Regions from separate parts of the Paraburkholderia suaedae genome, predicted to be linked through region 2. Evidence: riboswitches for the same ligand, from Rfam matches in the RefSeq annotation. Region 2 holds a riboswitch; the other holds the start of a gene.
What was found. Region 2 has a riboswitch for cobalamin ahead of ABQJ48_RS15275 (TonB-dependent receptor domain-containing protein). Riboswitches for the same ligand answer to the same signal wherever they lie in the genome.
Positions count from the first base shown of each region.

Region 1: another riboswitch for cobalamin. It lies ahead of cobA (uroporphyrinogen-III C-methyltransferase); the one in region 2 lies ahead of ABQJ48_RS15275 (TonB-dependent receptor domain-containing protein).

Region 1 is NZ_JBFOAH010000026.1:9,113-13,528, forward strand. Features, by position in the region: gene ABQJ48_RS28510 (DUF4153 domain-containing protein) at 1-1,812, shown strand, start outside; cobalamin riboswitch at 1,957-2,196, shown strand; gene cobA (uroporphyrinogen-III C-methyltransferase) at 2,420-3,214, shown strand; gene ABQJ48_RS28520 (cobalamin biosynthesis protein) at 3,211-3,720, shown strand; gene cobO (cob(I)yrinic acid a,c-diamide adenosyltransferase) at 3,717-4,319, shown strand; gene ABQJ48_RS28530 (cobyrinic acid a,c-diamide synthase CobB) at 4,323-4,416, shown strand, end outside.
Region 2 is NZ_JBFOAH010000009.1:158,058-162,473, forward strand. Features, by position in the region: gene ABQJ48_RS15255 (EVE domain-containing protein) at 1-392, opposite strand, end outside; RNA gene ssrS (6S RNA) at 544-725, opposite strand; gene ABQJ48_RS15265 (cell division protein ZapA) at 828-1,142, opposite strand; gene ABQJ48_RS15270 (ATPase) at 1,139-1,495, opposite strand; cobalamin riboswitch at 1,705-1,964, shown strand; gene ABQJ48_RS15275 (TonB-dependent receptor domain-containing protein) at 2,057-3,982, shown strand; gene ABQJ48_RS15280 (FecCD family ABC transporter permease) at 4,010-4,416, shown strand, end outside.

The DNA of each region.
Region 1 (4,416 bases), on a different contig from region 2:
AATAATCAGCAGGGAACACCGCACGCCGCTCCAGGCCGGGAGCTCTTCGCGCGGCGCCTCCTCATCGGCATTTTCCAAGGATTGGTACTGTATCTGCTCATCAACGCTGCGCATCATCGCAGCGGCATCGCAACTATCCCGCTTCTGTTGTTTCCCCTGCTCCTTGTTGCGCTATTCATCCCGCCAGTGCTTATCGTGGGCCTCCAACGAATGAGGGGCGCCCGGCTCGCGATGTGGGCCGCCGTGCTCGCCGCAGTTGTGGCAATCCTTGGCTTTCACGACGCGTGGCGATCGGCGGGCGCTGGAATTGTCGGCCTGCAACCATCCGACCACACCGGGGTCCCCCTGCCGTCAATGGCAGTGATCTTCTACAGCGGCGTAGTTGTATTTATCGCTTATTGCCTCGTTCTCGCCGGCGAGGCTGCAAGGTCGTGGTTTGCCCCCTACGAGTCGTACTTCGAATTCAGTTGGAAGCTCGGGCTCCAGGTCTGCCTGTCCGGGTTGTTTGTTGGTGCGCTGTTTCTGGTGCTCTTGCTCGGGGCAGCGCTTTTCCTGTTGCTGAAGTTGCATTTCCTCGAGCAACTCTTGCGCGAATCGTGGTTCAACATTCCCGTGAGCGCGATCGCGTTTGCGTCAGCCCTGCACATCACCGACGTGAGGCCAGACATCATCCGGGGCTCGCGCACCCTTGTCCTGTCGCTTCTCTCGTGGCTGCTCCTCGTCCTCGTTGTCATCGTTGGCGGATTCCTCGCATCCCTGCCGTTCACCGGACTCGGATTGCTATGGGCCACGCGATCCGCTACGCCAATCCTGCTCGGCGTCGCGGCGTTAAAAATAGTCTTCGTGAACGCTGTTTTCAAGGGCGGCCCAAGCTCCGATCCCGCACCGCGAGTGCTGCGTGTCTGTATGAGAATTTCCTGCCTGATACTTCCAGTGCTGGTGATACTTGCGACTTACGCGCTTGCGCTGCGGATCGAGCAATATGGGCTCACGCCGCACCGTATTCTGGCGTGTGCGGAAACGTTCGTGGCTTACTTCTATGCCATCGGCTATGCGTGGGCGGCCCTTGCCCGCACTGACACCCTTGCGAGGATCGCACCCGTGAACGTGATCACGGCCTGGGTATCAGTCGCTGTCCTCGTTGCTGTGTTCACGCCGTTGGCTGACCCGGCACGTCTGTCAGTGGACAGCCAGGTAGACCGTCTGCTCGCGGGTAGGGTTGAGCCCGACAAATTCGATTACGACTTCCTGCGGTACGAATCCGCGAAATACGGGCGGCAGGCGCTCGCGCGGCTGCAGGGGGAGACCCAGGCAACGAATGCCGCGGCCGTTCGCGAACTGAGCACGCAGGCTGCACGTCAGCCCGATCGCGGCCTTGTGGGCGCAGGCCGTCCGGATGCTGCGGCGCTGGCCCTCAACATCGTGTCGCGCACTCCGGGGCGGCCGGTTCCGGCGTCATTTCTCTCGAAGGACTGGCAGCGCGCCGCGCAAACGTCGATGCTCCCGGGCTGCCTGAACCTTGGCTCGGTGAAGTGTGACGCTTACCTCGTCGACGTGACCGGCGATCACAAGTCTAACGTGGTGCTCTTCCCGCACAGCGAAAGTATTGGTTTCGTGTTCGACGAGTCCAGCGATAGCGATTGGCAACTGGTGGGCAAATTTTCGATCGCACCGGACTGCGCTGCGGTTCGCGATGCGTTGGCGAAGGGGACTTTTCAACTCGTTGAACCGCGACTTCGAGACATTCAGGTCAATGGTCGACGCGTCGAAGTAGAGGCGACGCCGGCGCGCGGCACAGTGTGCTCGAGATAGCAGGTACTGGCATAAGAGCGGTAGAGTGGCCGAGTGGTTCGATCCGGTCGGGCGGGGCGTCGCGGGACGTCAGGCGTATTTTCTCGAAGCGGCGAGCACCGCCAGCGCGGCGGCGTTCTCAGTATCGGGCAGGCCGCCATGTGCTATCGTAAGCGCGCGTTTGGTGCCCGCACATGCATTCGCGTGTGCAGTTAAACGGGAAACAGGCCGCGCGTCGTGCGCTCAACCTGTGCTGTCCCCGCAACGGTAAGCGACCAGCGACGCCAGATTCATCTCTGTTGCGCCGCGCATGTGTTTTCAATGCCACTGTCCGACGAATCCGGACGGGAAGGCAAAGCGCATGAGGCCGCCAGCCCGGATACCGGCCAGACGCGGAGGCGGCGAATCTCACGCCGCCGGCCGCCGGAATCCGCGAGGGACGGATGTGAAGGCGCACAGCGCGACGTCGCGCGCAGGCTGGTGTTTTCCCGAGGGAAGCATTGAAGGCCGCATGTTCGTCGCGCCCGAATCCGTAGCACCGTATGACCTCGATATTCGCCGCCCTGCAGTTCTTCGCACCTTGCCTCTTCCCATCCATCACGCCGTGGCGCGCGCCATGCACGCCCCGATGACGCGCGCATGGCTGATCGGCGCAGGCCCGGGCGACGTCGAACTGATGACGCTCAAGGCAACCCGCGCGCTGGCGCAAGCCGACGTGGTGCTGGTCGACGATCTGGTGAACCGCGAGGTGCTGCAATTCGCGCGCGCCGATGCGCTGGTGCTTTACGTCGGCAAACGCGGCGGGCATCCGTCGACGCCGCAAGCCGGCATCGTCGCGCAGATGCTCGAGCATCTGCGTGCCGGGCGCAGTGTCGCGCGGCTGAAGGGCGGCGATCCGTTCGTGTTCGGCCGGGGTGGCGAGGAACTGCAAGCGCTGCACGCGGCAGGCATCGAGGTGGAAGTCATCAACGGCGTCACCGCGGGAATCGCGGCACCCGCCGCGATCGGCATTCCGGTCACGCACCGCGATTATGCGCAGGGCGTGGTGTTCGTCACAGGACATGGCGCGAGCAGCGGCGAGCCGGATTGGGCCGCGCTCGCCGCCACGCGCATGACACTGGTCATCTACATGGGGATGCGGCGGCTCGCAGCGATCGTCGGCGCGTTGCGCACGGCCGGCATGGCCGACGATACGCCGTGCGCGGCGATCGAATCGGCGACGCGTCCTGACCAACGTCACGTGCTTGCCCGCCTCGGCGACTTTGCCGACGCGGTCGCGCGTGCCGGGCTCGGCTCGCCGGCGATCGTGGTGATCGGCGGGGTGGCGTCGCTCGCGTTGGCGCGGGCAGCGGCGCAAGCCGAAGAGGCTCATCAAGCCGATGCGGCGGCCCCGCTGCCGACATCGGAAGCGGATAGCCCATGAAAACGCTAAGCGTCGGTATCGGTTGCCGCCTGCACAGTTCGGCCGAGCAGATCGAGGCGGCGGTGCGCATCGCGCTCGGCATGCGTGCATTCGATGAGATCCGCGTAGTCGCCTCGGTCGACACCAAAGCGAACGAAGCAGGTCTGCTCGCGTTTTGCGCACATCATTCGCTGCCGCTGCAATTGTTCAGCCGTGAGCAGATCGCGGCAATTACAGTGGAGAAGCCATCGTCGATGGTGCGCGAGCATCTCGGCGCGGATGGCGTCTGCGAACCGTGCGCACTGCTCGCCGCGTCGGCGCAACCTGGTGTTGCGTATGCCACGCCCGAGGCCCCCGACGCGCGAACGCCACCCCCGGCGCCACGCGCGCCCCGCTCCGCGCCCGCCCGCCTGCTCGTATGCAAGATGCCGCACGCCGGTGTAACGGTAGCGATCGCCACCAACAGCGTGCACGCGGGCCACACAACGCCAGCGAACCACGACACTCACCAAGAGGACCTTCGATGAAAACCGATCCCGAATCGCATCACCGCATGACCGAGCGCCGGCGCGAAGGCCATGAGAAGAAGCAGGCCAGCGCCACCGTCGAAAAGGGCCTGCTGATCGTCAACACCGGCACCGGCAAAGGCAAGACCACCGCCGCGTTCGGCATGGCCGTGCGCGTACTCGGCCACGGCATGCGCCTGGGCGTCGTGCAATTCATCAAGGGCGCGCTGCATACCTCGGAGCGCGACTTCCTCGGCGCGATCGCCAACTGCGATTTCGTCACGATGGGCGACGGCTACACCTGGAATACGCAGAACCGCGACGCCGACATGGCCACCGCGCGCAAAGGCTGGAACGAAGCGCGCCGGATGATCGAAAGCGGCGAGTACCAGATGGTCATTCTCGACGAGCTGAATACGGTGCTGAAGTACGAATACCTGCCGCTCGACGAAGTGCTGGCGGTGCTGAACGCGCGGCCCGCAATGCTGCACGTGGTCGTGACCGGCCGCCACGCGCCGGACGCGTTGATCGAAGCCGCCGACCTCGTCACCGAAATGCGCATCGTCAAGCATCCGTATCGCGAGCAAGGTGTGAAAGCGCAGCGCGGCGTGGAGTTCTGAGCGATGCCCGCGCCCCGCGATGAGACATCCGTCGGAGCGTCCCCCGAAGGGTCGTCGGCCGGAGCCTGCCCTGCGCTGTTCATCAGCGCCCCCGCTT
Region 2 (4,416 bases):
CCTTTGGCGAGCACGCGCATGTCGCGCAATTCTTCATGCTCGCGCAGTGCGGCAAGCGGAATCAGCGGGATCTTCTTCTTGAATACCACGTCGACGAGCAACCAGCGCGGCGTTTCGTGCGACGACTTCGGGTCGTAATACGGGCTCTTCTTGTCGAATTGGGTCGGGTCCGGATAAGCAGTGGACGAGACTTCCGCGAGCCCCGCAATGCCGGGTTCAGGACAGCTGGAATGATAGAACAGCACGCCGTCGCCGACTTGCATCATGTCGCGCATGAAGTTGCGTGCCTGGTAATTGCGCACGCCTGTCCATGGCAACGTGCGCTGCGGTGCATTGGCGAGATGGTCGATGCTTGCTTCGTCCGGTTCGGACTTCATTAGCCAGTAGCGCATGAATCGGATTGAACGTTGGAGGTTGGACGATGCACGAGACGATTGCAGCGCACTGAAACGCCAATGAGACCATTGAGACGCCGACGAGACGTCCCGCACAACCGAGGCGAAAAAAAACGGCACCGGACCCAAGTCCGATGCCGTTCCACATAAGGTCCCCGCCTTAGCCGCTAGGCCGGCATCCTGAACCGGGGGTTCAGAATTGGTCGCAGTTAGCAACACTTCGGGTACATCAGACAGAGTGACGCGCACACCCGTGCTACAAATTTCCGCAACCGTGCACATGGCATTGGTTCAAGGAATATATGACCTTGGCGAACCAGGCAGGGAAGCTAAACCGATGAAGCTTAAGCGATTGAACTCAAACGTTTGCCGAGGTTTGCTCGCGTACTTCGTTTGAATCCGCAGCCGATCTCTGGACCGGCCGGCAGATAGTTACTGCATGCTGTACTGCTCGATCACAGTACCCAGTTGTTCGTTCATTTGCTGCATTGTACGCCGGATTTCTTCAGCGGGAAATGCTTCTCCGTGTCGAACGCTGGATTGCAGGTTAAGCAGTTCTGATGCCAGCGACAGCGCGGCCATGACAGCAATGCGATCGATGCCGCGCACGTTGCTGTTATTGCGGATCTTCGACATTTCAGCGTCGACGCGAGCGACCGCTTCGAGCAGCGCGCCTTCCGTTTCCGGCGAGCACGCGAGGCGATAGGGCACATCGAGAATGGAGACTTCGATCTGCTTGGTGGTCATGCGTTTTCTCCGTGGCGGGTAACGTCGCTCTGCGCTTCGACTGCATGCTGAGCGGGCTCGAGCAGATCGAGCTGGTTATCCGGCTCGCTGCTCGCGCGTACCCGCGGCAGCTTTTCGAGAATCGCATTCAGGCGCACTTGCGCGTCGTCGATCTTGGCGGACAGCGTATCGCGTTCCGCTTGCAGCGCATCGCGCTCTTCGCGCACGTGCGCAAGCTCCGCGCGCGTCGCCTCGGCTTCGGCACGCGACTGAGCGAGTTGCTCTTCGAGCGCGAGCCGCGCTTCGTGATGGCGCTGGCTGATCGCAATCAGCTTGCCGATATTCTGTGAGAGTGATTCCAGTTCGGTGAGCATGTGCTGCGTCCTCTAAAGACATCGCATTTTAGCGCGGAATATTGGGAGGCTCCGACAATTGTCTCGTTTCGAGACGTAACAATCCCGCTTTGTGCAGGCTTTTGCGGACCGTACGACAAAAACGTACTCGCCCGTCGGACAATAACCTGCACTTTACAGAAACAGGGCGCGTGCGCATTGACCTGTCTTGACTCACTTCGAGTGCGCTCATAAACTGCGCGCACTCTGGTGCCCGCGCGCGCTTGTCCACAGTGCGCGCAGTTAAACGGGAAGCAGAACGCGCGTTCATATGAACTAACGCGCGAAACCTGCGCTGCCCCCGCAACGGTAAGCGACCGCATTCGTCATGCAGGTCGATCTCGGCGCGTGTTCTAAGTTCAACATGCGAGTGTGCCACTGCGCGTTACGCGTGGGAAGGCGGGATCGATGTGTCGCCAGCCCGGATACCGGCCAGAGGGAGAGGTACGTTCGCCGCGAAAGTGTCAATGCCGTGGGTTGCCTCGTTACGCATCGGCCTGCGGGGAAGCGGGCCGCGCCCGCTTTCCACAGGAATGTCATCCCATGCTGTGTCCCATCGCCCGCGCGACGTTGCTCGCTTTTGCGGGCTTGCCGCTCGTCGTGGACGCTGCGGCTGCGTCGTCCGCCGGGTTATCCGCTCAATCGCCCGCTGCTGTGTCTGCAACGCCGTCTTCGTCTTCTTCCATAGCGTCACTCGATGCATCGTTCACCGCGTTGTCGCCGGTCGTCGTCACCGCGGAGCGCGGGCCTCAAACGCTCGCCGATGCGATCCCGCAGACCTCGCTATTCGATCAGCAGGATATCGCCGACACGACCGCCACCGACTTGCCCGGCCTCCTGCAACTCGCACCGGGCGCGCAAATTTCACGCACAGGCGGCCCGGGATCGACGGCGAGCGTCTATTTGCGCGGAGCGTCGTCGACGCAAACGCTGTTGCTGATCGACGGCGTGCGAGTCGATTCGGTGAGTCTCAGCGCGCCGCAACTCGCGCAGATTCCGCTCGATCAGATCGATCATGTGGAAGTGGTGAACGGCAACGTGTCCGCGTTATACGGCTCGGGCGCGATCGGCGGCGTGGTCCACGTGTTCACGAAAGACGGCGGCGACCATCCGCCGCGTTTCAACTTTTCGCTCGGCTACGGCAGCTATCACACGCAGACGCAGCAGGCGGGCGTGAACGGCGCGCTGGACAAAGACGGCCGCACGACTTTCAGCATCTCGCTCGCGCGCGCGAAGGACGATGGTTTTTCGTCGCTCGATCCGCAGCAGGCGCCCAACGCCAATCCGAACGCGAACGGCTATCTGAACGAGAGCGTGTCGGCTTCGGTGCGCCACAAGTTCACCGACCGATGGGACGCCGGCGTCAGCTACTTCCAGTCGAACGGCAATAACAGCTACGACAACGCGTATGGCGTGCCGACCGATCTGAACAATCTGTACAGCAAGGTGCGCCAGACGTCGGTGTTTGCGAACGGCAAGCTGACCGACTGGTGGACCACGCATTTCACCGTCGCCGAAGGCGACGACCGCAGCGTGTCGAAGACCAACGGCGTCTACAACGGCCGCTTCGACACCGACAATCGCCAGTACACGTGGCAGAACGATTTCGCGTTCGCCGCGCAGCAGAAGCTGCAACTCGGCTATGAGCATCTCGACCAGCGCCTCGACTCCGATACGTTCGCCGCGCCGGACCGTCATGTGGATTCGGGCTTCGTCGGCTATACGGGACGCTTCGGACGCAATCAGATTCAGGCCAACATGCGCCACGATCAGTATTCCGATTTTGGCGGGGCGAACAGTTACTATCTCGGCTACGGCTTCGACATCACCCGGCACTGGAAGGCAACCGCAAGCTACGCGGATTCGTTTCGCGCGCCGAGCTTCGACGATCTGTACTATCCGATCAGCGGCAATCCGTCCATCCGGCCCGAGCGCAGTCACTCGATCGAAGCGGCGTTGCAGTATGCGTCGAGCGCGCTCGGCGTGATGCGAGTGAGCGCATTCCAGACGCGCTATTCGGATCTGATCGACTACGCGCAGGTGACGCCCGGCATCTATCTGGCCGAGAACGTCGGTCATGCCAAGGTGCAGGGGCTCGAGGGCTCGTGGAGCGGGCATGTCGGCAAGACGGACGTGCGCGCGTCGCTGACGCTGCAAAACCCCGTCGACCTCGACAACGATGTCGACCTCGTGCGGCGCGCGCGGCGCTTCGGTTCGCTGGCGGTAAACCGCAGTATCGCGGGGTGGCGCGTGGGCGGCGAGTGGATCGTGAGCGGGCCGCGCGAGGACAGCAGCGGCAAGCTGGGCGGCTACGGCGTCGTGAATCTGTCGGCGCGCTATAACATCACGAAAGCATGGTACGTGGCCGCGCAAATCCAGAACCTGTTCAACAAGGACTATGAAACGGCCTACTCGTATAACTCGCCGGGACGCGGTGCGTATGTCACGGTCGGCTGGCAGCAGCAATGATCGCTGCGCCGCGTTGAGCGCGCGCGCATGAGCCGTCATGCGCAGTCGTTGCCCGGCGCGATGCGTGCGATGAGCGCGAAGCGCGCGGCCGCGATCTGGCTGGGGCTCGCGGTGATCGCGCTGGCGGTGCTGATCGCATCGCTCGCGTTGGGCAGCGTGGCGCTTGCGCCTCTCCGCGTGTTGGCGGCGCTGCTGCCGTCGCACGCGTGGCCGGCTGGCTCGGCTGCATCGTCCGATCTTGCTGGCGAGATCGTGCGCACACTGCGTTTGCCGCGCGCGGTGGCGGGCTTCGCGTGCGGCGCCTTGCTCGCGCTGGCCGGCGCGTTGCTGCAGGTGCTGTTGCGCAACCCGCTCGCCGAACCTTATGTGCTGGGCGTCTCTGGCGGTGCGGCGACGTTCGCGCTCATCGCGATGATCGCCGGCTGCGCATGGTG